Regions from separate parts of the Cellulomonas sp. P4_H12 genome, predicted to be linked through region 2. Evidence: predicted binding sites of a transcription regulator. Region 2 holds the regulator's gene; each other region holds the start of a gene.
The links. Region 2 encodes HrcA, which represses chaperone genes, less so after heat shock. Its sites were predicted from a motif close to TTNGCACTCGNNNNNNNCGAGTGCNAA; they were not measured.

Region 1 (7,487 bases), on a different contig from region 2:
CGGCCTCGTAGCGCTCCGCGACGATCGCCCCGTCGTAGAGCAGACGCGCGGCGGCGAGCATGGCGGAGATGTCGACCGTCCGGATGCGGGCGCCCGCGGCCTCCGCGGACGTCACGGCGGCGGCGAACGCGGCGCGCCAGCCCGGCGAGAGCGGTGCGAGGTCCTCGTCGCGCGGCACCGCCACCACCGGCGCCGACCGCAGACCCAGCCGGACGTCGACCGGCCACGCGCGGCGGCCGGGGTCCCGCGGGTCGGCACCGGTCATCAGGCGTGTGGCCAGGGCGCCGAGCGCGAGGTCGCGCGTGAACGTGGTGACCACGTCGTAGCTGCGGCACGCGGGGACGACGCCCGTCGTCGGCACCAGGCCGATGGTCGACTTGATGCCGACCAGCCCGCCGAACGCGGCCGGCACGCGCCCCGACCCGGCGGTGTCGGTGCCGATGCCGATGTCGGCGATGCCCAGGGCGACCGCCACCGCGGAGCCGGAGCTGGAGCCGCCGGACACCCGGTCGGGGAGCGTCGCGTGGCGCACGGCGCCGTACGGGCTGCGGACACCGACCAGCCCGGTCGCGAACTGGTCGAGGTTCGTCTTGCCGAGCACCACGGCGCCCGCGTCGACGAGCGCCTGGACGGCGGGCGCGGTCGTGGCGGCCGGACCCGGTCGACCGGCGGGATCCGTCGCGTAGGAGGGGCACGCGGCGGTCGTCGGCAGTCCTCTGACGTCGATGTTGTCCTTGACGGCCAGGGTCGTGCCCGCGAGCGGGAGGACCTCGCCGGCAGCGATCCGCGCGTCGACCGAGCGAGCGGCTGCGCGCGCGTCGGCCTCGGGCAGGAGCGCGATCCAGACCTCCGGGCGGTCGACCTCGGCGATCCGGCTGTACGCCGCCACGACCCGTCGCTCGGCCGGGCCCATCGGGTCGGCGCCGCGGGGTGGGCGAGCGGTCTCCTCGCGACCCGGGTTCTGCACGGTCCTCACTCAGCGACCGCCGTGCTCGCGTCCGGGCCCGGGCAGGGCGAGCGGCGGTCGACGGGGGCGACGAAGGCGGGCACGGGCTCTCCCGGGGTCGTGGACGGTCGCGGGCCGGGGACGCGGTCATCTGTGGGGGACCGCGACGGCACGGAGTGTATACACCCCGGTATCCGTACCGTACGTCCGGGGTGTTTCTCGTCCCCGGCCGGCGGGTAAACGACGCGTTACGCGGCGCGGACCGGCGGTTCAGTCGGCCAGCAGCGCGAACCGGCGGGTCAGTCGGCCAGCAGCGCGAACCGGCGGGTCAGCCGGCCAGCGCCATCCGGGTCATCGATGTCGTCGCCCGCTCCATGACCACCTCGAGGGACTCGCCGACGTGCTTGTGCAGCGCAGTCAGCGCGGACGGCAGCTCGCGAGCCAGGACGAGCCGCAGGATCTCGAGGTGCTCGTCGATGGTCGCGGTGATCCGCTCGGGCTCGACGAAGTCGTGCATCCGGACGGCCCGGATCTTGTGGTTGACGGTGACGAGCGCGTCGGTGAGCTGCGTGTTGCCGGACGACCGCGAGAGGGTCTGGTGGAAGCCCTCGTCGAACAGCACGAAGCTGGCGTCCGGCTCGGGCGGGGCGTCGCGCAGCTCGGCCCACCGCTCCTGCTCGGAGCGGAGCAGTTGCTCGTCGTGGCGGACCTCGGGGTTCTCGATCGCCCTGCCGATCCCCCGCAGCTCGAGGGTGATGCGCAGCTCGTACAGGTTGCGCAGGTCCTCGAGGCTCGGCACCACGACCGCGTAGCCGAAGTCCGTGCGCTCGACCAACCCGTCGGAGAGCAGCCGCGAGAGCGCCTCACGCACCGGCGTGCGGGACACGTCGAACGCCTTGCCCAGCTTCGGCTCGGTGAGCCGCTCGCGGGGCGAGATGCGGCCGTTGAGGATCTCGTCGCGCAGCTGCTGGTACACGGTGTCGCGGAGCGAGCGCGCCTCTCCGGAGGGCTGCCCTGCGGACGCCGTCGGACCGGTCGTCCCGCCCGTGCTGGTGGTCACGAGGCCGCCGCCGATCGTCGGGGAGCAGGTCCGCGGCCGGACGACCGCCCCCGCTGAACAGCCGTGTCCCGGCCTGTATACCTCGCTGTGCCCACCGGTCGACCGTACTCAGCGGCGGTTTCCGGCGCACCCTGATCTCCGTGAACGGACTGTTTCGAGGCGGCGCCGCGGCCGGCGATACGCTCGACCGATGCCGCCGCTGCGCCCGCTCGACCAGTCGTCGAAGCTGAAGAACGTCCTCTACGAGATCCGCGGGTCCGCCCTGGACGAGGTCGTCCGGCTCGAGGCCGAGGGCCACACGATCCTGCGGCTCAACACCGGCAACCCGGCGGCGTTCGGGTTCGAGGCACCGCACCAGATCGTCCGCGACGTCATCGCCGCGATCCCGCACGCGCACGGCTACACCGACTCGCGCGGCATCCTCAGCGCCCGCCGCGCGGTGGTCACGCGGTACGAGACCGAACCCGGCTTCCCCGAGATCGACGTCGACGACGTGTACCTGGGCAACGGCGTCTCCGAGCTCATCACGATGGTCATGCAGGCGCTCCTCGACGAGGGCGACGAGGTGCTCATCCCGTCGCCCGACTACCCGCTGTGGACCGCGATGACGTCACTGTCCGACGGCGTCCCGGTGCACTACCGGTGCGACGAGTCGAACGGTTGGGAGCCCGACCTCGAGCACATCCGGTCGCTCGTCGGCCCGCGGACCAAGGCCATCGTGGTCATCAACCCCAACAACCCCACGGGCGCCGTCTACTCGCGCGAGGTGCTCGAGGGCATCGCCGCGATCGCCCGCGAGCACAGCCTGCTCGTGCTGTCCGACGAGATCTACGACCGGATCCTGTTCGACGGCGCGCAGCACATCCCCATGGCGACGGTGGCGCCGGACCTGCTCTGCCTGACGTTCAACGGCCTGTCCAAGACGTACCGCGTGGCCGGGTACCGCTCCGGCTGGCTCGTGGTGACCGGGCCCCGCGCGCACGCCACCGGCTTCCTCGAGGGCATCACGCTGCTGGCCTCCACCCGCCTGTGCCCCAACGTCCCGGCGCAGCACGCGGTCCAGGCCGCGCTCGGCGGGATCCAGAGCATCGACGCCCTCATCGCTCCGGGCGGCCGCCTCCACGAGCAGCGCGACGTGGCCTATCGGGGCCTGACCTCCATCCCGGGCGTCGACTGCGTCCGCCCGGACGGCGCGCTGTACCTGTTCCCGCGGCTCGACCCCGAGGTCCACGAGATCCGCGACGACGCCCGCCTGGTCTACGACCTGCTGGTGAGCGAGCACATCCTGCTGGTGCAGGGCACGGGCTTCAACTGGCCGACGCCGGACCACCTGCGCATCGTGACCCTCCCCGAGGCCCGCGTGCTGGCCGAGGCGATCGAGCGGATGGGCAATTTCCTGTCGAGCTACCGCCAGTAGTTCCCCGGCGCGCACGAAGGGCCGGTCACCCGGAGGTGACCGGCCCTTCGCCGTCTAGCTGGTGCGACCGTCAGGCCGCGCGACTCGCGTCAGCGGATCAGAACCCGCCGCCGAAGTCCTCGCCGCCACCGCCACCGGCCGGCGCGTTGTTGCGCTCCGGCTTGTCGGCCACGACGGCCTCGGTGGTGAGGAACAGCGCGGCGATCGAGGCCGCGTTCTGCAGGGCGGAGCGCGTGACCTTCACCGGGTCGTTGACGCCCGCGGCGAGCAGGTCCTCGTACGTGTTGGTCGCGGCGTTGAGGCCGTGACCCACGGGGAGGTTGCGCACCTTCTCGGCCACGACGCCACCCTCGAGCCCGGCGTTGATCGCGATCTGCTTGAGGGGAGCCTCGATCGCGAGCTTCACGATCGCGGCACCGGTCGCCTCGTCGCCCTCGAGCTTGAGGCCCTCGAACGCGGTCTTGCCGGCCTGGATGAGCGCCACGCCACCACCGGCGACGATGCCCTCCTCGACGGCCGCCTTGGCGTTGCGCACGGCGTCCTCGATGCGGTGCTTGCGCTCCTTGAGCTCGACCTCGGTGGCCGCGCCCGCCTTGATGACGGCGACGCCACCGGCGAGCTTGGCGAGGCGCTCCTGGAGCTTCTCGCGGTCGTAGTCCGAGTCGGAGTTCTCGATCTCGGCACGGATCTGCGAGACGCGGCCCTGGATCTGGGCGGCGTCGCCGGAGCCCTCGACGATCGTGGTCTCGTCCTTGGTGACGACGATCTTGCGCGCCGTACCGAGGACCTCGAGGCCCACCGTGTCGAGCTTGAGACCGACGGTCTCGGAGACGACCTGGCCGCCGGTGAGGATGGCCATGTCCTGCAGCATCGCCTTGCGGCGGTCGCCGAAGCCGGGAGCCTTGACGGCGACCGACTTGAACAGGCCACGGATCTTGTTGACGACGAGCGTGGCCAGGGCCTCGCCCTCGACGTCCTCGGCGACGATGAACAGCGGCTTGCCGGCCTGGATGACCTTCTCCAGCAGCGGCAGCAGGTCCTTGACGTTCGAGATCTTCGACTCGACGAGCAGGACGTACGCGTCCTCGAGGACGGCCTCCTGGCGCTCCGGGTCGGTCACGAAGTACGCCGACAGGAATCCCTTGTCGAAGCGCATGCCCTCGGTGAGCTCGAGCTCGAGGCCCAGCGCGCTGGACTCCTCGACCGTGATGACGCCTTCCTTGCCGACCTTGTCGAGCGCCTCGGCGATGAGGTCGCCGATCGCCTGGTCGCCGGCGGAGATGGCGGCCGTGGCGGCGATCTCCTCCTTGGTCTCGACGTCCTTCGCCTGCGCGAGCAGGGCAGCGGTGACGGCCTCGACGGCCTTCTCGATGCCCTTCTTCAGCGCGATCGGGTTGGCGCCGGCCGCGACGTTGCGCAGGCCCTCGCGCACGAGCGCCTGGGCGAGCACGGTGGCGGTGGTGGTGCCGTCGCCAGCGACGTCGTCCGTCTTCTTGGCGACCTCCTTGACGAGCTCCGCACCGATCTTCTCGAAGGGGTCCTCGAGGTCGATCTCCTTGGCGATGGAGACGCCGTCGTTGGTGATCGTGGGGGCGCCCCACTTCTTGTCCAGGACGACGTTGCGGCCCTTCGGGCCGAGGGTGACCTTGACGGTGTCGGCGAGGATGTTGAGTCCCCGCTCGATGCCGCGGCGGGCCTCCTCGTTGAAGGCAATGATCTTGGCCATGGGGCTGTGATCCTTCACTGGGTTCGGGTCGGCCGAGGGTGCCCGCGACGGACGGGCACGTCACCCGCGGTCTTGTCCCGCGTGCGACGGCCCTCACCGGACGGCCGGGGTGGTTCTGTCACTCTCCACCGGAGAGTGCTAAGTCAATGGTTAGCACTCGACCCCCGAGAGTGCAAGCAGCGTTCGCTGCCGGCGAGGTCCCCCGCGGGGCCAGCGGGACGCCCTCGGCCGCCCTCGCGCGGGTCATCGGTGCGGCCGTTCGGTCATGGACGATCCGGCCCGGGACTATCGTGCGCGTGTGCAAGGTCACGACGACGACGTCGATGCAGCGGTCACCGACGCCCCTGCGTCGGCCCCGCGCACCCGGCGCGCGCACCGGGCCGGCAGCCCGCGCGCGGGCGCAGCGGTGGCCGCCGCCGTGCTCGTCGCCACCACGGCGTCGCTCGTCYCCACCCCCTCCGCCGGCGCCCTGGCAACCGAGCCGACGACCGCACCGCGGCCCACCACCACCGCCGAGCCCGCCTCCTACGCGACCATCCCCCTCTACCTCGAGGGTCTCACCACGCTCCCCGGCGGACTGCGCGCCCCGCTGGCCACCGGCACCGACGTCACGTTCCTGGCCGGCACCCGCGTGGTGGATCCCGCGGCGACCACGCTGGCGCGCCTGCTGGGCGAGCGCGTGGCCACGGGGCACGGCGCGACGGCTCCTGCCGCGGCCACCGTGGCGCAGCGGCAGCGGGCGTGGCTGGCGTCGGGACGCGTCCCGGGGTCGGGCGGCCCCTACGACGACATGGCCCGCGGAGCCCTGCTCGACCTCCACGCCCTGACGCTCCCCGGCGGCGCGGCGGTCGCCGGCTGGTCGGACAAGTGGCGGTACGTCTGGCCGCGCGACGCGTCGTTCGTCGCCGTCGCTCTGGCGCGCACCGGGCACACCGACGACGCCCTGGAGATCCTCGGGTTCCTCGACCGGGTGCAGTCGGCGGACGGATCGTTCCAGGCCCGCTACCTGCCCGACGGCTCCGGGCCGCCCGACCAGCGCGGCGTGCAGACGGACGGCACGGGCTGGGCGCTGTGGGCCGCGGGGCTCGTCGTCGACGAGATCACGGACCCCACCGAACGGGATGCGGCGGTCGCGCAGCTCCAGCCGATGGTGACCCGGTCCACCCGCCACGTGCTGGACCTCGTCGGCCGCGAGGGGCTGCCCCCGGCGTCGCCCGACTACTGGGAGGTCCCCGAGGACGCGCTCACGCTCGGCACGGTCGCCCCGCTGGTCGCCGGCCTGCAGCAGGCGTCCCGCCTCCTCGAGCTCTCCGACGACCACGCTCTCGCCGCGACCGCGTTCGACGCCTCGATCCGCACCAAGGTGGCCGTGATCCGGGCCTTCGGGCCCACCGGGTTCGCCCGCTATGCGGCGGGCGGGCACGCGGACGCAGCCACGGCGTTCCTCCTGCCGCCGTTCCTCACGACGGCCGTCCCCGGCGTCGAGGACAGGTGGCGCGAGTCGGCCGTGGCGATGGTGCGGCCGGCGAACGGGCTCGCCCCCGGCGCAGGCTGGCGCGAGGACGGCGTCTCCTGGACCCCGCAGACCTCCCTCTACGCGTGGGTGGCCGCCGAGAACGGCGACATCGCGCAGGCCGACGACTGGCTGACGTTCCTCGACAGCCACCGCACGGCGTCCGGGTCGCTGCCCGAGAAGGTGCTGGCGGACGGCTCGCCCGCCGCCGTCGCCCCGCTCGCCTGGAGCGCGGCGTGCGTGCTGCTGGCCCTGGACGCGCTCGACAGCCCGGCCGGCAGTCCTGGCTCGGGCGGGCACGCGGGCTGAGACGCCGACGGGCCGCGCACCTGTCGGTGCACGGCCCGTCCGGGACCTGCGGGGCTCAGAGGCCCCGGACCTGCTCGGCCTGCGGCCCCTTGGTGCCCTGACCGACCTCGAACTCGACGTCCTGCCCCTCCTCGAGGGAGCGGTAGCCGTCCGACTGGATCGCGCTGAAATGCACGAAGAGGTCCTGGCCTCCCCCCGTCGGGGTGATGAAGCCGTACCCCTTCTCCGCGTTGAACCACTTCACGATGCCCTGGGCCATGCCGTACTCCTCGACGTCCGGTGCGGGCGCTCCGCCGGCGCCCGGTGCGCGTGAGCCTAGTGGGAGCGGTCCCCGGGCGACCAGGGTCGATTCGGGCGAGGCGGTCAGGCGTCCGGGTTGGTCGCCAGCACGACGGAGATGCCCGTGCCGGCGTCGCTGGGCGACAGCGTCACCGCGGGCACCCCGAGCGTCGAGCCGACCAGCTCGGCGGTCGCTTTCTGGTCCTCGGCCGCGTAGTAGACGACGGAGGCGTCGGG
Region 2 (5,999 bases):
TGTTTGACCCGAACGGCAACGGCATCGGCAGCGGCATGGGCTTCGGCATCTCGTTCGGGCTCATCGTGTTCTACGCCGCGGTCGCGCTCATCGGGTACCTGATCCAGGCGGCCTTCATCCGAGCGGCGCTGACCGTGACCGAGGGGCGCGAGCTGTCGTTCGGCGACTTCTTCAAGTTCGTCGACGCGGGTCCGATCATCCTGACCGCGCTGCTGCTGGCGGCGATCGGCGTAGTGCTGAACCTCATCCCGTTCTTCGGCGGGCTGGTCGCGCTCGTCGTGAACTTCCTGCTGCTGTTCACGTTCTGGTTCGTCATCGACAAGCACCTGTCGCCCGTCGACGCGATCAAGGCGAGCTACCAGCTCATCACGGCGAACCTGTCGATCACGATCCTGTTCTACCTGCTCAGCATCGTGATCCTCTTCGCCGGGGCGATCCTGTGCGGGATCGGCCTCCTCGTGGCCGTGCCGGTCGTGCTCCTCGCGACGGCGTTCCTGTTCAAGCGGCTGCTGGGCGACCCGATCGCCGCCTGAGGACGGCACGGTGTGCCCGGTCACCCGGAGGGCGACCGGGCACACCCTGCACCGTCATGCCGTGACGAAGTCGATGAGCTCCTCGACGCGCCCGAGCAGGCTCGGCTCCAGGTCGGCGTAGCTGCGCACCGAGCGCAGGATGCGCTGCCAGGCGCGCGCGACGTCGGCCTGCTCGTCGGCGGGCCAGCCCAGCTCGCGCAGGATGCCGCGCTTCCACTCCGTGCCTCGCTCGATGACGGGCCACGCGGACAGGCCCACGCGTTCGGGGCGGACGGCCTGCCACACGTCCACGTAGGGGTGGCCGAGCACGAGCACCGAGCCGGCCGGCATCCCGCGGACGGCGTCGGCGGCGATCCTGCTCTCCTTCGATCCCGTGACGAGGTGGTCGACGAGCACGCCGACCCGGCGCCCCGGTCCCGGCGAGAAGTCGCGAAGGGCGTCGGCGAGGTTGTCGACGCCGTCGAGCAGCTCGACCACGACGCCCTCGAGGCGCAGGTCGTCGCCCCAGACCTTCTCCACCAGCTCGGCGTCGTGCTTGCCCTCGACCCAGATGCGGCTGCCGCGCGCGACCCGCGCCCGGGCGTCGTGGACCGCGACCGAGCCCGAGGCGGTCCGCGTGGGCCGAGCCGGCGCCGGCGCGCGGACGGGCGCCGTGAGGGCCACGGGCTCGCCGTCCAGCCAGAATCCCCGTCCCAGCGGGAAGGTGCGGGTGCGGCCGCGGCGGTCCTCGAGCACGACCACGTGCTGGCCGCCCGACTTCTCCACCCGGACGACGGCACCGACCCACCCGGTGGTGACCTCCTCGACGACGAGGCCGGTGTCGGCGGGCTGCGGGCGGCTGGTGCGGGCGGGTCGGTGGTGCGTCGAGGCGGTACCCCCGAGCACGTCCGAGCCGTAGCGGTCGTCGTTCACCCGGGCAGCCTAGGGGGCCGCGCGGGCGGCCCGGCCGAGGCGCGCACCGGTCGCCCCGTGGGTGTCGGCTCCGCGGCGTAGCATTGGCACTCGCGCGTGGGGAGTGCTACCCATCTGAGCATCGGAGGAGGCGACATGAGCGAGGACCGACGGCTGGACGTGCTGCGGGCGATCGTCGAGGACTACGTCGCCACGAAGGAGCCCGTCGGATCGCGCGCGCTGGTGGAGCGGCACTCCCTGGGTGTCTCGCCCGCGACGATCCGCAACGACATGGCCGCCCTCGAGGAGGGCGGCTTCATCGCCCAGCCGCACACCTCCGCCGGGCGCGTGCCGACGGACAAGGGCTACCGGCTGTTCGTCGACCGGCTGTCCACCGTCAAGCCGCTGTCCAGCCCCGAGCGGCGCGCGATCGGTGCGTTCCTCGAGAGCGCGCAGGACCTGGACGACGTCGTGGACCGCGCGGTCCGGCTCATCGCGCAGCTGACGCAGCAGGTCGCCGTCGTGCAGTACCCGTCGCTGCGGCGCTCGGCGCTCCGGCACGTCGAGCTCGTCCCCGTCGGTGCGCGGCACCTCCTGGTCGTGCTCATCACGGACACGGGGCGGGTCGAGCAGCGCACGCTCGAGCTCGCTCTCGACCTCGACGAGTCGGTCATCGCGCGCCTGCGCTCGCGCCTGAACGTCAGTGCGGCCGGCCGCCGCCTCTCCGAGCTGCCGGTGGCGCTCGGCGAGCTCGCGGAGGCCTTCGCCCCCGCCGACCAGGCCCTCGTGGCCGCCGTCGTCGCGGTGGTCGAGGAGACCCTGGCGCAGGAGAGCGAGGAGCGCGTCGTGCTGGCCGGCACCGCGAACCTGGCGCGGGTCGGCGGGACCGACGTCCGCGCGATCGGCCCGGTCCTGGAGGCGCTGGAGGAGCAGGTCGTGCTGCTGCGGCTGCTGTCCGAGATGGCCGAGGACTCGGCGACGGTCTCCGTGCGGATCGGGCGCGAGAACCAGCACGACGGGCTGTTCGAGACGAGCTTCGTGACCACCGGCTACGGCGACGAGGGCGGGGGATCGGTGGCCCGCGTCGGCTCGATCGGCCCGCTGCGGATGGACTACCCCGGCACCATGTCGGCGGTCCGCGCGGTGGCGCGCTACCTGACGCGCATCCTGGCGCAATGACCCGCACCCCGACCCCGGCACCGACCTGCACGAACACCTGCGGACCGACCCGTGCGCAGAACCTGTCACCGACAGCTGGAAGTGAGCACCCCCTCTCGTGACCGACTACTACGAGGTCCTCGGCGTCCCGCGTGACGCGAGCCCCGAGCAGATCAAGAAGGCGTACCGCAAGCTCGCCCGCGAGCACCACCCCGACGTCGCGGGCGTGGACGCGGGCTCCGAGGACAGGTTCAAGGACGTGTCGCGCGCGTACGACGTCCTGGGCAACCCGGAGAAGCGCCGCGCGTACGACCTCGGCGGCGACCCGTCCTCGCCCGGCGGCGGCATGGGGGGCGGGTTCGGCTTCCAGGACATCTTCGAGACGTTCTTCGGCGCCGCGACCGGCGCGGCGGCGCAGCGGGGCCCGATCCCGCGCGCCCGGCGCGGGCAGGACGCGCTCGTGCGGCTCGACCTCGACCTCGCGGAGGTCACGTTCGGCGTCCACAAGGATGTGCCGGTGGACACCGCGGTGGTGTGCCCGACCTGCAGCGGCTCGTGCTGCCGCCCCGGCACCTCGCCGCGCACCTGCGAGGTCTGCGGCGGCCGCGGCTCGGTGCAGCGGGTCGCCCGGTCGTTCCTCGGCCAGGTCATGACGACGCAGCCCTGCGCCGCGTGCCACGGCTTCGGCACCGTCATCCCCGAGCCGTGCACCGAGTGCTCCGGCGAGGGTCGCGTGCGGTCGCGCCGCACGCTCAGCGTGGACGTGCCCGCCGGTGTCGACACGGGTACCCGCATCAAGCTCACGGGCCAGGGCGAGGTCGGCCCCGCCGGCGGCCCGGCCGGCGACGTCTACCTCGAGGTGCGCGAGCGCAAGAACGACACGTTCGTGCGCCGCGGCGACGACCTGCACGCCACGCTCGAGGTCCCGATGACTGCGGCCGCCCTCGGCACCGTCCTCACGCTGGACACCCTGGACGGGGCCCGCGAGGTCGACCTGCGGCCGGGCACGCAGCCCGCGCAGGTGGTCACGATCAAGGGCCTCGGCGTGGGTCACCTGCACGCGGCCGGCCGCGGTGACCTGCACGTCCACGTCGAGGTGCAGGTGCCCACGGCGATGGACGACGAGCAGGCCGAGCTGCTGCGCCGGCTGGCGACGCTGCGCGGCGAGGAGCGTCCCGAGGCGCGGCTCGCCGCGTCGAACACGGGCGTCTTCGCCAAGCTGCGCGACAAGCTCTCGGGCCGCTGAGCATGACGGCGCCGACCGCGTCATGAGCGCGCCCGTCTTCCTGGCGGAGCCCGGGTCGCTGGACGGCGTGACCGACGGCGGCACGTACCTGCTCGGCGGCGCCGAGGGCCGCCACGCCGGGGTCGTGCAGCGCCGGGGGCCGGGCGAGCGGGTGGACGTCGTCGACGGCTCGGGCGTGCGCCTGGTCGGGGTGGTCGGCGCCGTCACGGCGGACGGCGTGCTCGTGCAGGTGCAGCAGCGTGTCGTCGAGCCGGCGCCCGACGTCGCGCTCGTGCTCGTGCAGGCGCTGGCCAAGGGCGATCGCGACGAGATGGCGATCGAGGCCGCCACCGAGGTCGGCGTCGACGCCGTGGTGCCGTGGCAGGCGGAGCGCTCGATCGTCGTGTGGCGCGGCGACCGGGCAGCGAAGAGCCGGGCGCGCTGGCTGGGCACCGTGCGGGCGGCCGCGAAGCAGTCGCGACGCGCCCGCGTGCCCGACGTCGAGCTGGCCGTCGACGGGCGGAGTCTGGCCGAGCGCGTCCGCACGGTCGTCGCGGCCGGCGGGGTCGCTCTCGTGCTGCACGAGGACGCCACCGACGCCATCGCGGCGGCCGCGCTTCCGGGCACGGGGGAGTGCCTCGTCGTGGTCGGCCCCGAGGGCGGCATCGGCGAGAGCGAGCTCGGGCGTCTGGTGGAGGCGGGGGCGCGGTCCGTCCGGCTGGGTCCGCACGTCCTGCGGACGTCGACGGCCGGGCCGGTCGCGCTGGCGCTGCTCGCCGAGCGGCTGGGTCGCTGGGCATGAGCGCCAATCCTGTGGGTGTCGGCTCGTAGACTGTCGTCGTCTGCCCGGGACACCTGGGCCTGACCCGCACACCACCACCGACCTAAGGAGCGCACGGCGCACGCCGAGCACATGGCCGAGTCCACATCCGCAGAGCGGCCCTCCGGGGCACCCGCGCGCGTCGAGCACCGCATCAGCGTCCCGTCCGAGGTCTCGATGGTCGAGCTGCTCGGGCTCCGGGACGAGGTGCTCCGAAGCATCGAGTCCGGGTTCACCAGCGTCGACATCCACGTCCGCGGCAACGAGGTGACCCTCGCCGGGCCGGTCGGCGACGTGGCGCTCGTGTCGCGGCTGGTGGACGAGCTGGTCGAGATGGCGGCCGGCGGCACGCCGCTGACGCCCGACGTGGTGACCCGCTCCGTCGCCATGCTCACCGCCGCGTCGACGGCGCGGCCGGCGGACGTCCTCTCGTTCAACATCCTCACGGGCCGCGGCCGCACCATCCGGGCCAAGACGCCGGGCCAGAAGGACTACGTCGACGCGATCGACCGGCACACCGTGACGTTCGGCATCGGGCCCGCCGGAACCGGCAAGACGTACCTGGCCATGGCCAAGGCCGTGCAGGCGCTGCAGGACCGCAAGGTGCACCGCATCGTGCTCACGCGGCCCGCGGTCGAGGCGGGCGAGCGGCTGGGGTTCCTGCCGGGCAGCCTGTCCGACAAGATCGACCCCTACCTGCGGCCGCTGTACGACGCGCTGCACGACATGGTGGACGCCGAGTCGATCCCGCGCCTCATGGAGGCCGGCACCATCGAGGTGGCGCCGCTCGCGTACATGCGCGGCCGCACCCTGAACGACGCGTTCATCATCCTCGACGAGGCGCAGAACACCTCCGTGGAGCAGATGAAGATGTTCCTGACCCGCCTCGGCTTCGGCTCGAAGGTGGTGGTCACGGGCGACATCACGCAGGTCGACCTCCCGTCGTCGCAGACCTCCGGCCTGCGCGTGGTCGAGCAGATCCTCAGCGGGGTCGACGACGTCGCGTTCTGCCGCCTGACCTCGTCGGACGTGGTCCGGCACCGCCTGGTCAGCGAGATCATCGACGCGTACGCGCGCTGGGACAGGAGCTGAGGCGGCCATGAGCGTCGAGGTCAACAACGAGTCCGGGTACGACGTCGACGAGGCGGAGTTCGCCGCGCTGGCCCGCTACGTGCTGGACGAGATGCACGTGCACCCGCAGACCGACGTGTCGATCCTGCTCGTCGGCACGGACGTGATGACGGACCTGCACGTGAAGTGGATGGACGAGCCCGGGCCGACGGACGTGCTGTCCTTCCCGATGGACGAGCTCCGGCCCGGGCGCGAGGGTGACCCGACGCCCGCCGGCCTGCTCGGCGACGTCGTGCTCTGC
Region 3 (7,487 bases), on a different contig from region 2:
CTGGACGAGCTCGTGGCGTGGCTGCAGTCGGACGAGCAGGAGCGGACCCGCGAGCAGCTCGCGGCGGCCCTGCGCGACGAGCTCGGCATCACGCGCCGCTCCTACCGGATCGACACGGCGGTGCGGAGCGCGATCGCGCGCGGCATGCGCTGACGCGTCGACGGCGGCGCTTGCTGACGCCTTCGCGTGAGCGACTCCGTCGACGTCACCTCGGCCGCGCAGTCGTTCGGCCGTCGTCTGGCGGCCTGACTGGCGGCCGCGTGCCGAAGGCCACCTGCCCGTCGTGGTCGGCGGTGCCGCGCGGATGGGATCATCGAACGTGACCTCGACCGACCGCCCTGACGGCACGCCTCCTGTGCGTCGGCCGCGCCGCGTCGTCCGGCCGGCGGGCACGGTCGGCGGGGACGACGCCAACCTCGTCTCCACGCACCCCGTCCTGGCGCCCGGCCCGCTGCCCGCCGCGCGGGAGGAGGCCGCCGTGGCCTCCGACCCGGTGGTGGCCACGCGGAGCGCCGACGACTCGGACGTCGGCTGGGGTGAGCGCGACGGCGGCTCCAACGACGACCGGCTGAGCCAGGACAAGCCTCCGCACTGGTAGCCCCGCACCGGGACACGCCCTTCGCGCTGGTGGCGCCGAGCCAGGACACGCCTTCGGGCTCGTAGCCCGAGGCCGGGACACGCCGTCGCGCGGCCGCTGGAGCGGCGAGGTTCGCGGCATGACGACGTCGTCGAACTGCGTCGCGTCGACCGCGAGCACGACCCGGTGTCGGGTGTCAGTGCCGTAGGAGATGATCGCTGGGCCGATCTGCCACCCGATCCGAAGGAGTCCCACCCATGGCCGAGGTTCTGCTGTTCCACCACGCACAGGGCCTCACGCCCGGCGTGCAGGAGTTCGCCGAGCGACTTCGGGCGGCCGGTCACACCGTCCACGTGCCCGACCTCTACGACGGCCACGTCTTCGACAACCTCGAGGCGGGGATCGGCTACGCCTCCGAGGTCGGGTTCGGCACCGTGACGGAGCGCGGCCTGCACACGGTGGACGCTCTGCCGGAGGGCATCGTCTACGCCGGGTTCTCCCTCGGGGTCATGCCTGCGCAGATGCTGGCGCAGACGCGTCCCGGCGCCAAGGGCGCGCTGTTCTTCCACTCGTGCGTGCCGACCGCCGAGTTCGAGACGCCCTGGCCGGCCGGCGTGCCCGTGCAGATCCACGGGATGGACCACGACGAGCTCTTCGTCGAGGAGGGTGACCTCGACGCCGCGCGCGCCCTGCTCAAGGAGGCACCGGACGCCGAGCTGTTCCTCTACCCGGGGGACGAGCACCTGTTCGCGGACAGCAGCCTCTCGTCGTACGACGCCGACGCGACGGAGCTCCTGACGCAGCGCACGCTCGCCTTCCTGGCGGCCGTCAAGTAGCACGTCGCCGAGCGCGATCCGCAGCCGGCGGCGCCGCCCGCCCGGTCATACGGGCGGCGGTGCCCGTCCGGTCAGACGGGCGGCGGCGCCCCCGGGCTGGGCGGGATGGACGGCGGGTTGTCCCGGCGCGGGTTCGGGACGTCCGGAGCGCCGGTCCCGGCGTCGTTGACGACCGAGGGCGTCAGGCGCGACGAGAGCAGGTCGCGGATCTCCTGCAGCAGCAGGATGTCCTCGCCCGGGGCGGCGGGCTCCTCCTCCTCGCCGCGCTTGCGCCGCGCGGCGAGGGCGTTCAGCGGCACGACGATGAGGAAGTAGACCGCGGCGGCGGTGAGCACGAACGCGAGCAGCGCGTTGAGGATGGTGCCCACGCTGATGGGCGTCGCGTCGGGGTTGTCGCCCCACGTGTACGGGCCGATGTCCCACAGCTGGGTCAGGTCCGGCGCACCGAAGATCCAGCCGATGAGCGGGTTGATGAACGCGTCCTGGATCGACTTGATGACCGCACCGAACGCAGCGCCGATGACGACGCCGACGGCCAGCTCGATCGCGTTCCCGCGCGAGATGAAGTCCTTGAAGCCCTGGAACACCTTGGCGGTGCCGTGCAGACCACGGCTCGCTCCGCGTACGCCGGCGTTGAACTTGTCGGTCACGTCGCCCCTCGAGATGGGTGGTCGGGCGGAGCCCCTGGAGTCCGGTCGATCATGGCACGACCACCGCGGACAGCAAGGCGGAGGCCGCGGCGCCGGCGAGGGTGGGCGCCTCCGCGGGGGCCACGGCGAGCAGCACCGGGACCGACGCGTCACCCGTGCCGCCGCCCAGCCCGAGGCCCCCCGCGGACGAGGGCTGATGGGCGACGGGGAGCACGAGCGCCCGGGTGGCCACGACGGCCCCGGGTCCGCCCTCCGCGGTGGCGGCCAGCACGTCGACGCGCACCCCGGGGGAGAGCAGGCCCGCGACCGCGGGATCGGCGAACCGGACCGTGGCGACGACCGTCCCCGGCGGGCCGCGGACCTCGTCGTCGGCGAGGAAACCGTGCAGCACCGGCGCTCCGGTCGCGATCGGGACGGCCGCCGACGCGCCGAGCACCGCGTCCGGCTCGGCGATCGCGCCGTCCGGCGCCAGAGCGGTCGGCACTCGTGCCGTCCGGACGTCCGCGCTGGTCAGCGTCGTCCCGGCATCGATCGGGCGTGCGGCGACGACCACCGCCGAGGTCGGTGGGTCCGGTGGTCGGACCGCCTGGACGGTGCAGGCCGCCGCGACGCCCAGCGCGACCGCGGCCACGAGGAACCGCCCGCGCCACAGGAGGATCCGCACCGTGAGGGCCAGGGGGCGCCGGCGGTGGGGCAGGGGCGGCGGCCGGCCGATCGACGGGCGAGGGTGCATGGCGCCGACGCTAGGCGCGCACGGACGCGGTGCAGCCGCGTGCGCGTCGGCCGGTGGACGGCGACGGCGGTGATCGGGGCTGTGGACGGCTCGACAGGCCCGGCAACGACATCGGCGCCCCTCACCGGGGGTGAGAGGCGCCGAAGGCTGGAGCGGGGTCGGTCAGGCCGACGCGGCCGGCTTGGCCGCGGTGCCGCCCGTCGACGACGCGGCAGGTGCTGGCGTCGAGGACGCGGGCGTCGACGACGCGGGAGCAGGGGTCGCGGTGCTGGCCGCGGGGAGCGTCGACGAGGACTTCGCGCCGGCGCGGGCGTCGTTGCGGTAGAAGCCGGAGCCCTTGAAGACGACTCCGACGGAGGAGAACACCTTGCGCAGGCGTCCCTCGCACTCGGGGCAGACGCTCAGCGAGTCGTCGCTGAACGACTGCACGATCTCGAAGGCGTGACCGCACGCCGTGCAGGCGTAGGCGTAGGTGGGCACTTAAGGTCTCCTGGCAGCTGATCGAGCGGGTCGAAAGGTCTGGCACTCGCGTCGTCCGAGTGCCAATCCTAACCGCTCGCCCGCGCGGGACATTCCGCCCGGCGCCTCGGGGTGCTGCGACGGCCGCAGCGCGAGGGGCGAAGTACCCTCCGAAGCGTGTCTCGTCCTCACCTCGTCCGTCTCGGTCTGCTCACCGTCGCCGCCGTCGTCGTGCTCGCGCTCGTGGCGACGCTGGTCGTCGCGTTCGTCGTCGTGCGCCGCCCGCTCCCCGAGGTCTCGGGCGAGCAGCAGCTCTCCGGGCTGGACGCCGAGGTCACGGTCACGCGCGACGCGCGGGGCGTTCCCACGATCACGGCGACCACGAGCGACGACCTGTTCCGCGCGCAGGGCTATGTCGCCGCGCAGGACCGGTTCTTCGAGATGGACTACCGCCGGCACGTCACCGCCGGCCGGCTCTCCGAGCTGGTGGGCCAGAACGACGACGCGCTCGAGGCGGACAAGGTCATCCGGACGTTCGGGTGGCGACGGGTGGCCGAGCAGGAGTGGGACCTGCTGCAACCCTCCACGCAGGCGGCCCTGCAGGCGTACGCGGACGGGGTGAACGCCTACCTCGAGGGCAAGGACCCGGGCGCGATCGCGGTGGAGTACAGCGTGCTCGGCCGGCAGGTGACGGTCCGGCAGCCGGAGAAGTGGGACCCGGTCGACTCGCTGGCGTGGCTCAAGGCGATGGCCTGGGACCTGCGCGGCAACTACGACGACGAGCTCGCTCGCGCGGCGTCGTTCTCCTCGGTGGGCGACGTGGCCCGGGTCGACGAGCTGTTCCCCGCCTACCCGCAGGACCTCAACCAGCCCATCCTCACCGCGGCCGACCTGCCGCCGACCGCGATCACGCAGACGTCCGCGGACGTGGCGCCGATGGACCTGGGCGACCCGGACCTCCAGGCGGCGGTGGCGTCGGCGACCGCGGCCCTCGCGGCCGTGCCGCACCTCCTGGGTGACGGGCACGGCGTCGGCTCCAACTCGTGGGCGGTCTCGGGTGACCTCACGGAGTCGGGCAAGCCGCTGCTGGCCAACGACCCGCACCTCGGCATCTCGGCGCCCGGCATCTGGGAGCAGGTCGGCCTGCGGTGCGCCGACGTCTCGGCCGACTGCCCGTTCGACGTCTCGGGCTTCGCGTTCGCGGGCATGCCGGGTGTCGTGATCGGGCACAACGCGAAGCTGGCCTGGGGGCTGACCAACCTGGGCGCGGACGTGACGGACTTCTTCCTCGAGCGCGTCGACGGGAGCACCACCCGGCGCGACGGTGGCGAGGCTCCCATCACCGAGCGCACGGAGCTGATCCACGTCAACGGCGGCGCCGACGTGCGGCTGAAGGTCCGCGAGACCGTGCACGGCCCGATCGTGTCGGACGTGCTGGACCTGGTGGGGGTCGGCGGCGCGCCGGTCCCCGAGGGCTCTCCGGGGCGCCGGTTCGACGTGGCGCTGGCATGGACCGCCCTGCAGCCCGGACGGACCATGGACGCCGTCCTCGCGATGAACGTCGCGGCGAACGCCGACGACGTCCGGGCCGCGGCGGCGTCGTTCGACGTGCCGTCGCAGAACATCGTCTTCGCGACGACGGACGGCCACATCGGCTACCAGGCGCCGGGCCGCATCCCGACCCGCGCCGTGGTGCCGGGCGGGCCCGTCCCCGCGAACGGCACCTGGCCGCGGCCGGGCTGGGACAGCCGCTACGACTGGACCGGCTTCGTCGACCCGGCTGACATGCCCCGCACGCTCGACCCGGCCGGCGGCATCATCGTCACGGCGAACCAGGCCGTCACGCCCGCCGGGACCGGGCCGTTCCTCACCAACGACTGGGACTACGGCTACCGCGCGCAGAGGATCCGCGACCTGCTGACCTCGGCCACGTCGAGCGGCAAGGTCGACGCGGCCGACATGAGCCGGGTGCAGCTCGACCAGCACAGCCCGTACGCCGACGTCCTCGTCCCCGTGCTGCTCACGCTGCCCATCCACGACACGTTCTACGACGACGGGCAGGAGCTCCTGCGCACGTGGGACCGGGTGCAATCCTCGGACTCGGCGGCCGCGGCGTACTTCGCGGCCGTCTGGGCCGACGTGCTCAAGTCCGCCTTCGCCGACGACCTGCCGGACGGGTACGGCCCCGACGGCGACTCGCGCTGGCTCGAGGTGGTCCGCACGCTGATCGACGAGCCCGCGTCGCCGTGGTGGGACGACAAGTCGACGCCCGGCGTCGTCGAGGGTCGCGACGAGGTGCTCACCCGCGCGATGGTCGCGGCGCGCCGGCAGCTCACCGCGCAGCAGGGCCGCGAGGCGACCGAGTGGCGGTGGGGGCAGGTGCACACGGCCGCGCCCGAGCACCCCGTCCTGGGAGGACCCTCGATCCCGTCCGTCGTGCGGAACCTGGTGAACCCCGACCCCATCGGCGTCGGAGGTGGGTCGTCGATCGTGGACGCGACCGCGTGGGACGCGAGCTCCGGCTCGTTCGGGGTGACGGCCGCACCGTCGATGCGGATGGTCGTGGACCTCGGCGACCTCGACGCGTCGACGTGGGTCACGCTGACGGGCGCCTCAGGGCACCCGGCGAGCGTCCACTACGCGGACCAGTTCGGTCCGTGGTCGCGCGGCGAGACGTTCCCCTGGCCGTTCACGCAGGCCGCGACGGCGGCGGACGTCCGGGACCGGCTGACGCTCACGCCGTGATGCGGTGCCACTCCAGCGGGGTGGCCACGGCGTCGACCACCCGGTCGTGGCGCTCGCGGGGCAGCGGGCGGGTGTCGGCGTCGTAGAGCTCCTCCGGGAAGACGAGCGCGACCACCGGGACGCCGGGGCGGATGTGCTCGAGCGCGCGGTCGTACCAGCCGCCCCCCTGGCCCAGCCGGGCGCCGGTGGTGTCAATGGCCAGGGCCGGGGCGATGACGACGTCCGCGTCGGCCAGCGCCGCGGCGCCCAGCGTCGGACCGCCCGGCTCGGGTGGTCGGCCCGGCGCGCGTTCGCGCAGGTCGTCGGGACCCGCGTACTCCGCCCAGTCGCGCTGCAGCCCGCTGCCGAGCACGGGCATGAGGACCCGGACGCCGCGTGCGGCCAGCGCCTCGAGCAGGGGACCGGTGCCCGGTTCGGTGACGCGCGAGGCGTACACGGACACGCAGCCGGCCTCGGCGACGGCGGGGATGGTCAGGACGACATCGGCGAGCGCGCGGGCCGCGGCCTCCCGGAGCCGGGCGGAGCGAGCCTTGCGGGCCTCGCGTATGGCCATCCTCAGCCGTTCCTTGACGTCCTCGACCTCGTCCCCCTCGGACACGCGCGGATACGGCTGGGCGACGCTGCTCATGGGACCAGTGTCGCCCACCGCAAGACTCCCCGACGACGCCCCGGGGGACCGAGTGTGAACACTTCCTCGTGGTGACGCACGCCACTGCGCACCGGGACAGGCGCGGCTACTGTCCCGTCATGACGATCCACAAGGCAGTCATTCCCGCTGCGGGCCTGGGGACCAGGTTCCTGCCCGCCACGAAGTCGACGCCGAAGGAGATGCTCCCGGTAGTCGACAAGCCGGCCATCCAGTACGTGGTGGAGGAGGCCGTCAAGGCCGGTCTCGACGACGTCCTGCTCATCACAGGCCGATCGAAGCGCACGCTCGCCGACCACTTCGACGCCGTCCCGGAGCTCGAGGCGGCGCTGGAGGCGAAGGGCGACCTCGAGCGGCTGGCCAAGGTGCGCGAGTCCACCGAGCTCGGGCACGTGCACTTCGTCCGGCAGGGGCAGCCCAAGGGGCTCGGGCACGCCGTCCTGCAGGCCAAGCACCACGTCGGGCAGGAGCCGTTCGCGGTGCTGCTCGGGGACGACCTGATCGACGAGCGCGACGAGCTGCTCAGCACCATGCTCGCGCTGCAGGAGCGGACCGGCGGGTCGGTCATCGCGCTGCTCGAGGTCCCCGAGTCGCAGATCTCCCTGTACGGGTGCGCGGCGGTCGAGGCGTTCGAGGGTGCCGACGACCCGGACCAGGTGCGGATCACCGGTCTCGTCGAGAAGCCCCCGGCCGACGAGGCACCCAGCAACCTGGCGATCATCGGCCGGTACGTGCTGCACCCCGCCGTGTTCGAGGTGCTCGAGAGCACGGAGCCGGGCCGCGGCGGCGAGATCCAGCTGACCGACGCCCTCGCGACGCTCGCCGACCTGCCGGCGGCGGA
Region 4 (7,487 bases), on a different contig from region 2:
AGGCGAGTGCTCCGTCATCCCGCAAGGATACGCGGGCCGACGGGCATCCCCGACGACCTAGCGGATGAGGCCGCGACGCAGCCCGATCGCGACCGCCTGGGCGCGGTCGTTGGCGCCGAGCTTGCGGAACAGCCGGCGCGCGTGGGTCTTGACGGTGTCCTCGGACAGGTAGAGCTCGGCGCCGATCTGCGCGTTCGACCGGCCGTGGCTCATGCCGGTGAGCACCTCGATCTCGCGCTTGGTCAGCGGCACGCCCGGGATGGCACCCGTGGTCGGCACGCCGGCGGGAGCTGCGTTGGCGTCGGCCGGCGCGACGACGGGCACGCCCCCCGACGGGGTCCGCGCCTCGGAGCGGAAGCCCCCCTGGCTGGGCACGTCCACCGGGGGCGTGCGGGGGCCACCGGGCGCGGGCAGCACCGGGCTGGCCAGCACGTGGGCGGCGACGGCGGACAGCTCGGCGCGCCCCACGTCGGGCGCGAGGAAGCCGCGGGCGCCGAGCGCGAGCGCCCGGTCGAGCGCCACGGTGTCGTCCGGGAGGGCGAGCAGCACGATCGCGGCGGCCGGTGCGACGGCGCGCAGCCGGCGGATCGCCTCGATCGCTCCCGGCGCGGCCAGGTGCGCGTCGAGCAGCACGACCGTCGGCGGCATGCGCCGCGCGAGGCTCAGCAGCTCGTCCACCGACGACGCCGCGCGAACGGGACCGAGCGCGGGCACGCCGATGGAGGTCACGACGAGTCGCTCTCGAACGACCGCCGAGCCGTGACAGACCACGACTCCCGCCATGTTGATTCCCCTCTCGGTCCCCGTGCGGGGCACTTGAGTCCTATCGGCCGACGATCACGCAGAAGTTAGCCCCTGTGGCGAACCACACCCCCTGCCGACGGGGCTTCGTCCGCCCGTGAGCCTCCTGCGCGGAATGTCTCACCCGCTCGGCGGCGGCGATTCGTCCGTTCAGTGCTCGACACCGGCCGTCGCGACCGCGAGGAGCTCGTGCAGGAGGCCCGTGAACGACCGGGCCCGGTGCACCGACCGACCGAGGGGGACGGCGTGCGCGGCGGCATCCGGGACCATGACGAACTGCGGGAGGTCCGGCTGGTCGTGCGCGAGCCGGTCCACCACCTCGAGGTCCACGTCGGCCCTCTCCCCCAGCGTCACCACGGCCCGGGCGCGCGTCATGGCGGAGAGCTCGACGGCATGGTGCGCGCCGACGGGCCCGCCGACGATCCGGGCGTCGACCCCCTGCGCGGCGAGCGCACCCGCCAACGCGTGCGCGACGAGCGGCCGGGCCTCCCGGGGCGCGACGAGCACCAGCACGACCGGTCGCCGCGAGCCGGGACCCGGGGCCGGGCGTTCGCGCAGGGCCGCCAGGACCCCGGACTGCACCGTCGCGACCGCGTCCACGCCGGGCGGGTCCACCACCGTCCGCCGGGCCAGCGCGTCGAGCGCCGGCTCGACGAGGCCCGTCCACCAGGCGACGACGTCGCCGGCCGGCTCCAGGGCGAGCAGCCGTCCGCACCGGTCCACGTCGCCCGCGAGCGCGGCGTCGACCACAGCCGTCGGCGTGGGGGTGCCGACGGCGGCGCCCTGGGTCGGCGCCGCGGAGACGTCGGTGGCGAGCGCGATCCGGGCCGACTCGGCGGGCGCCACCCCGTCGAGGGTGAGGCGTCGCATCACGAGCAGCCGCTCGACGTCGACGGCCGAGTAGCGCCTGTGCGCCCCGGCCGAGTGCTCGGACGGCCCCAGCCCGTACCGACGGTCCCAGGTGCGCAGCGTCGCGGGGGCCACCCCGAGCCGGCGGGCCACCGCCGCGACGGCGAGGGCGGGCGTCGGCGGTCCCGCCGGTTCGTCGTCCTCGCGCGTCACCATGGCGCGATTCTGCCAGCCCGGCGCCAGTTGGCCCGTTCAGGCGCGTCGCGCCGCGACACGCCGACCTGCGCGTTCGTCGGCAATCGCGCCATCACACGAATGTGTGACACGGTCTTGAACAACTTCTGGCGCGGTTGTAACGTCCTCCCCAACGCGTCACCCCGTACGGATCTGCAAGAAGCGCACATCCTGCTGGCATCCCGTGTTCACGACATTCCCGCGCAGCCGCCCACCGGCGGGGCGCGGAACGACTGAGGAGGAACTCATGGCCGAGATCTCGCGCCTTCCCGGACCGGTGATGGACCTGTGGGAGTGGCAGTTCGACGGCGCATGCCGCGACGCGGACCAGGACCTCTTCTTCCACCCCGAGGGCGAGCGTGGCTCGGCCCGCCGGCGCCGCGCCGAGGCGGCCAAGGCGATCTGCGCCACGTGCCCGGTGCTGAAGGAGTGCCGCGAGCAGTCGCTCGCCGTCCGCGAGCCCTACGGCGTGTGGGGCGGCCTGTCCGAGGACGAGCGCGCGGCGATCCTCGCCCAGCGCGGCCGCGCCACCAAGGTCGGCTGACACCCGCCAACGAGCAGAGCCCTTCCCTCTCGGCACGACGAGAGGGAAGGGCTCTTTCGTGCGCCGAGGACCCGCACGGGTGAATGCCCTCCTCGGCCGGTCGCCGGAGACGCCACACTCGGAGTCAGTCTCGGAGCGGAGGACCGGTGCAGGCACGGAGGCTCGCAGCACTGGGCGTCCTGGTCGGGATGCTGGGCGCCTGCGCGACGGAGGTCGGGGCGCCTCCACAGAGCTTCGCGAGCCGCCCCGCGCTGCCGTCGTGCGGCGAGCTCGAGATCGCGCAGGGCGAGAGCGTGCCCGACGACGCGTGGGAGTGCCTCGACCAGGCCGTGGCCGGCTCCGGCGCCGAGCTCGTCGTGACGAGCCCGACCACCGAGGGCGACCCGACCACCACCTACTACCGCGTCGGGCCGGGCATCGACCATCTCGAGCTGTTCGTCGACGTGAGCCAGGACGCGTTCCGGGGCGACGGACCGGCGTGGTCCCACCAGGTCTGCCCCGACACCGTCACGGTCGCCGCGCCGCTCGGGTGCGCGGAGGCCTGAGAACGAGGAAGACCCCCGCGGCAGCGCCGTGGGGGTCTTCTCGTGCGGGGCGCGAGCGCCCCTCAGGTCACTTGACGACGATCGCGAGGATGTCGCGGGCCGAGAGGATGAGGTACTCCTCGCCCGAGTACTTGACCTCGGTGCCGCCGTACTTCGAGTAGATGACCTTGTCGCCGACGGCGACGTCGAGCGGGATCCGGACGCCGTTGTCGTCGACGCGGCCGGGACCGACTGCCAGGACCTCGCCCTCCTGGGGCTTCTCCTTGGCGCTGTCCGGGATGACGAGACCGGAAGCGGTCGTCGTCTCTGCCTCGAGCGTCTTGACGACGATCCGGTCCTCGAGGGGCTTGATGGAGACCGACACAGCGGACCTCCCCTTCGCATGTGAGTAGTTCTCTGAGGTTCGTGCGCGCTGTCGGGCCACGTCGTCGCGGGTGCCGCGGCCTGGAGCGCAGCTGGCACACTCACCGGGAGAGTGCCAGCGCCTCACTCTAGGAACCGGTTAGCACTCGGTCAAGGCGAGTGCCAGTGCGGCACCGGATCCGCCCCCGGCTCGCCGCTGCGTGCGAGGATCGCGGCATGGATGCCGACGGCCTCACCCAGCTGCTCAGCCCGGAGGGCTGGGCCCTGCTGTCGGCGCTGCCGCCGTACGACGAGTCCCGCACGATGGCGTTGTCCGAGCGCCTGCGCGACGAGGGCATCGACCCCGCTCTCGTCGCCGCTGCCCTGACCCAGTCGCGGCTGCGCGCGAAGGCCGCCGCCAAGTTCGGCACGTTCGCCGACGGCATGCTGTTCACCGCCGCCGGGCTCGAGCAGGCCACCCGGCTCACCGTCGCGGCCCACCACGCGCGCCGATTCCGGGACGCCGGCAGCACCCTGGTCGCGGACCTCACCAGCGGCATCGGCGCCGACGCCATGGCCTTCGCGGGTATCGGCCTGCGGGTGCTGGCCACCGACGTCGACGAGGCGACCGCCGCCATCGCCACCGTGAACCTCCGGCACTTCCCCGACGCCGTAGTGCGCCACGGCGACGGGCTGGCGCTGGACCTCGAGGCCGAGGGGGTCGACGGCGTCTACGCCGACCCCGCCCGCCGCACGTCGTCGGGCAGCCGCGTGTTCGACCCGGCCGCCTACGAGCCGTCCCTCGACGCGGTCCTCGCGGTCCGCGACCGCGTCCCCGCGCTCGGCCTGAAGCTGGGTCCCGGCATCCCCCACGCGGCGCTCCCCGCGGACGCGCACGCGCAGTGGGTCTCCACGGACGGCGACGTCGTCGAGGTCGGGCTCTGGTTCGGGCCGCTCGCCCCCGAGGGCCCGGGGCGCTCGGCCCTCGTCCTGCGGGACGGCGAGGCGCACGTGGTGGAGCAGACCTCGGACGAGCGGCCGCCGACCGGTCCGGTGGGCGGCTACCTCTACGAGCCCGACGGCGCGGTGATCCGCGCGGGGCTGGTCGGCGAGGTCGCGGCGCAGGTGCGCGGCCGGCTCGTCGACGCCACGATCGCCTACGTCACGTCGGACACCCTCGTGCCCGTGCCGTCCGCGACGGCCTACCGGGTGCTCGACACCATGCCGTTCGGCCTCAAGCGGCTCCGCACCTATCTGCGGGAACGGGACGTGGGCAGGCTGACCATCAAGAAGCGCGGCACGGCGGTGGTCCCCGAGCAGCTGCGCCGCCAGCTGGACCTGCGGGGCAGCAGCGCCGGCACGATCATCCTCACGCGCGTCGCGGGCAGCCAGCAGGTGCTCGTGGTGGAGCCGGCCTGATGGCCGCACCGGTGCCCCTGCCGTTCGCGCGGTCGGAGCGGTCCACCGTCGGCATCGAGTGGGAGGTCGGCCTCGTCGACGCCGACTCCGGCGACCTGCGGCAGGCGGCCGAGGCGATCCTGGCTGCGGTGCGCCCGGCGGACGGCTCCGAGCACCCCCTGATCACGCAGGAGCTCCTGCTCAACACCGTCGAGATCCGGTCGGGAAAGTGCCGCACCATCGCCGAGGCGGTGGCGGACCTGCAGCGCGCGCTCGACGAGGTCCGTGCCGCCGCCGAGCCCCTGCGCATCGAGCTGATGGGCAGCGCGACGCACCCGTTCGCGCACTGGGCCCAGCAGAAGGTCACCGACAAGCAGCGGTACGCGACGCTCATCGACCGCACGCAGTGGTGGGGCCGGCAGATGCTCATCTACGGCGTCCACGTGCACGTGGGCATCGAGGACCGCGACAAGGTGCTGCCGATCTCTCGAGCGATGCTCACCGTCTTTGCCCACATCCAGTCCCTGTCGGCATCGTCGCCGTTCTGGGGCGGCAAGGACACGGGCTACGCCTCGAACCGCGCGCTGCTGTTCCAGCAGCTGCCCACGGCCGGCCTGCCGCCGGGCTTCGACCAGTGGTCGCAGCTCGAGCAGTACGTGGGCGACATGATGCACACCGGCGTGATCGACCAGTTCGACGAGATCCGGTGGGACGTGCGCCCGGCGCCGCGCTTCGGGACCCTCGAGATGCGGATCGCCGACGGAGCCTCGAACCTGCTCGAGGTCGCCGCGATCTCGGCCCTCACCCACTGCTTCGTCGAGCACTTCTCGACGATGCTCGACCGCGGCGAGACGCTGCCCACGCTGCCGCCGTGGTTCGCGCAGGAGAACAAGTGGCGGTCCGCGCGGTACGGCATGGACGCGATCATCATCACGAACGCCGCCGGCGACGAGGAGCTGGTGACCGACGCGGTCGGCCGGTGGCTCGTCGACCTCGCTCCCGTGGCCGAGCGGCTCGGGTGCGCCGCGGAGCTCGAGCAGGTGCGCGTGATCCTGCGCCGGGGCGCCTCCTACCAGCGCCAGCGCGCGGTCGCCCGCCGCCATGCGGGCGAGCTCGACGCGGTGGTCCGCTCGCTCGTCGCCGAGCTGCAGGCCGGCCGACCGCTCTGAGCCGCCGTCAGACCAGCACCTGCGTCAGCGGCATGGACGAGTCGACGGGCAGGTCCAGCGACGAGGGCGGCATCCCCCGCCGCAGCACGGCCGAGCCGAGGGCCGCGATCATGGCGCCGTTGTCTGTGCAGTAGCGGATCGGCGGGATGCGCAGCTCGATGCCCGCCTCGGCGCACCGCTTGGCCGCCATGTCCCGCAGCTGCGAGTTCGCCGAGAACCCGCCCCCGACCACGAGCGTCTCGACGCCGTGGGAGCGGCAGGCAGCGATCGTCTTGGCGGTCAGGACGTCGGCCACGGCCTCGGCGAACGACGCGGCCACGTCGGGCAGCGGCACCTCCTGGCCGGCGTCCTGCCGGGCCTCGACCCAGCGGGCGACGGCGGTCTTGAGGCCGGAGAACGAGAAGTCGGCGGCGTGAAGGGCCTGGTCCTTGGCCGCGGTCAGCCCGCGCGGGAACCGGATCGCGGTGGGATCGCCCTCCCGGGCGAGCCGGTCGATGTGCGGGCCGCCGGGATAGGGCAGCCCGAGCAGCCGGCCCACCTTGTCGAACGCCTCCCCGGCCGCGTCGTCGAGCGTCGAGCCCAGCTCGGTGACGTGCACGGTGTCGTCGATGAGTAGCAGCGACGAGTGGCCGCCGGAGACGACCAGGGCCATCACCCGCTCCGGGAAGGCGCCGTCGACCAGCTCGTCGACGACCGCGTGCCCGATCACGTGGTTGACCCCGTACAGCGGCTTGTCGAGCGCGAGCGCGAGCGCCTTCGCCGCGGACGCGCCCACCGTGAGGGGGCCGACGAGTCCCGGCCCGGCCGTCACGGCGATCGCGTCGACCTCGTGGAGCGAGACGTCGGCGGTGGCCAGCGCGCGCTCGATCGTCGGCACCATCGCCTCGAGGTGCGCGCGCGAGGCGATCTCGGGGATGATCCCGCCGAACCGCGCGTGCTCGTCCACCGAGCTGGCGACGGCGTCGACGAGCAGGTCGTAGCCGCGGACGAGGGCGACGCCGGTCTCGTCGCAGGAGGTCTCGATCCCGAGCACGAGGGGGTCAGCCATGCGCACCAGGATAGGTGCGCGCGGCGGTGTGACGACCGCCACCCCGCTGCCCGGAACAACCGGGGATAGTTGACGCTTCAACGAGACATGACCACTGACACCACCGTCCTGGACGGCCTCGACTTCAACCCGTCCGGTCTGGCCGTCGGCGACGACGTCGCCGACCTCCTGTTCCGTGAGGCGCGCACCGCCGCCACGTTCACCCCCGACGAGGTCAGCGACGAGCAGATCGCCGCGGTCTACGACCTGGTCAAGTGGGGCCCCACGGCCCTCAACATCATCCCGCTGCGCCTGCTCGTGGTGCGCACGCCCGAGGCCCGTCAGCGCCTCGCGGCCCACATGGCCGAGGGCAACCGGGACCGCGTCCTCGCGGCGCCCGTCTCGCTCGTCCTGGCCGCCGACACCGGCTTCCACGCCCACATCCCGACGCTGGCGCCGCACATGACCGCGCTGGCCGACACGCTCGAGGGCCAGCCCGAGCAGCGCGAGTCGATGGCCCGCACCAACGCCCTCATCCAGGCGGGCTACCTGATCGTCGGCCTGCGCGCCGCCGGCCT

Region 1: a site for HrcA is predicted at 5,300-5,326, ahead of groL (chaperonin GroEL). Genes of this name have one in related genera too.
Region 3: a site for HrcA is predicted at 3,316-3,342, ahead of AC1DQC_RS02610 (FmdB family zinc ribbon protein). Genes of this name have one in related genera too.
Region 4: a site for HrcA is predicted at 3,476-3,502, ahead of groES (co-chaperone GroES). Genes of this name have one in related genera too.

Annotation. Positions count from the first base shown of each region.
Region 1 covers NZ_JBFUKJ010000002.1:43,199-50,685, reverse strand. Annotated here, with positions in the region: gene atzF (allophanate hydrolase) at 1-976, opposite strand, end outside; gene AC1DQC_RS02100 (GntR family transcriptional regulator) at 1,275-2,006, opposite strand; gene AC1DQC_RS02095 (pyridoxal phosphate-dependent aminotransferase) at 2,197-3,423, shown strand; gene groL (chaperonin GroEL) at 3,521-5,149, opposite strand; gene AC1DQC_RS02085 (glycoside hydrolase family 15 protein) at 5,448-6,971, shown strand; gene AC1DQC_RS02080 (cold-shock protein) at 7,027-7,230, opposite strand; gene AC1DQC_RS02075 (LytR C-terminal domain-containing protein) at 7,335-7,487, opposite strand, start outside.
Region 2 covers NZ_JBFUKJ010000017.1:173,966-179,964, reverse strand. Annotated here, with positions in the region: partial or broken gene AC1DQC_RS11870 (hypothetical protein) at 1-533, shown strand, start outside; gene AC1DQC_RS11865 (DUF3097 domain-containing protein) at 588-1,445, opposite strand; gene hrcA (heat-inducible transcriptional repressor HrcA) at 1,581-2,603, shown strand; gene dnaJ (molecular chaperone DnaJ) at 2,701-3,828, shown strand; gene AC1DQC_RS11850 (16S rRNA (uracil(1498)-N(3))-methyltransferase) at 3,851-4,609, shown strand; gene AC1DQC_RS11845 (PhoH family protein) at 4,721-5,719, shown strand; gene ybeY (rRNA maturation RNase YbeY) at 5,727-5,999, shown strand, end outside.
Region 3 covers NZ_JBFUKJ010000002.1:153,397-160,883, forward strand. Annotated here, with positions in the region: gene AC1DQC_RS02585 (hypothetical protein) at 1-153, shown strand, start outside; gene AC1DQC_RS02590 (hypothetical protein) at 320-598, shown strand; gene AC1DQC_RS02595 (dienelactone hydrolase family protein) at 835-1,413, shown strand; gene mscL (large conductance mechanosensitive channel protein MscL) at 1,485-2,063, opposite strand; gene AC1DQC_RS02605 (SAF domain-containing protein) at 2,113-2,796, opposite strand; gene AC1DQC_RS02610 (FmdB family zinc ribbon protein) at 2,959-3,276, opposite strand; gene AC1DQC_RS02615 (penicillin acylase family protein) at 3,433-6,000, shown strand; gene AC1DQC_RS02620 (5-formyltetrahydrofolate cyclo-ligase) at 5,990-6,628, opposite strand; gene galU (UTP--glucose-1-phosphate uridylyltransferase GalU) at 6,748-7,487, shown strand, end outside.
Region 4 covers NZ_JBFUKJ010000003.1:108,630-116,116, forward strand. Annotated here, with positions in the region: gene guaB (IMP dehydrogenase) at 1-18, opposite strand, end outside; gene AC1DQC_RS03130 (helix-turn-helix transcriptional regulator) at 58-729, opposite strand; gene AC1DQC_RS03135 (MerR family transcriptional regulator) at 952-1,866, opposite strand; gene AC1DQC_RS03140 (WhiB family transcriptional regulator) at 2,132-2,428, shown strand; gene AC1DQC_RS03145 (hypothetical protein) at 2,575-2,973, shown strand; gene groES (co-chaperone GroES) at 3,041-3,337, opposite strand; gene AC1DQC_RS03155 (class I SAM-dependent methyltransferase) at 3,553-4,734, shown strand; gene AC1DQC_RS03160 (glutamate--cysteine ligase) at 4,734-5,882, shown strand; gene tsaD (tRNA (adenosine(37)-N6)-threonylcarbamoyltransferase complex transferase subunit TsaD) at 5,890-6,930, opposite strand; gene AC1DQC_RS03170 (malonic semialdehyde reductase) at 7,018-7,487, shown strand, end outside.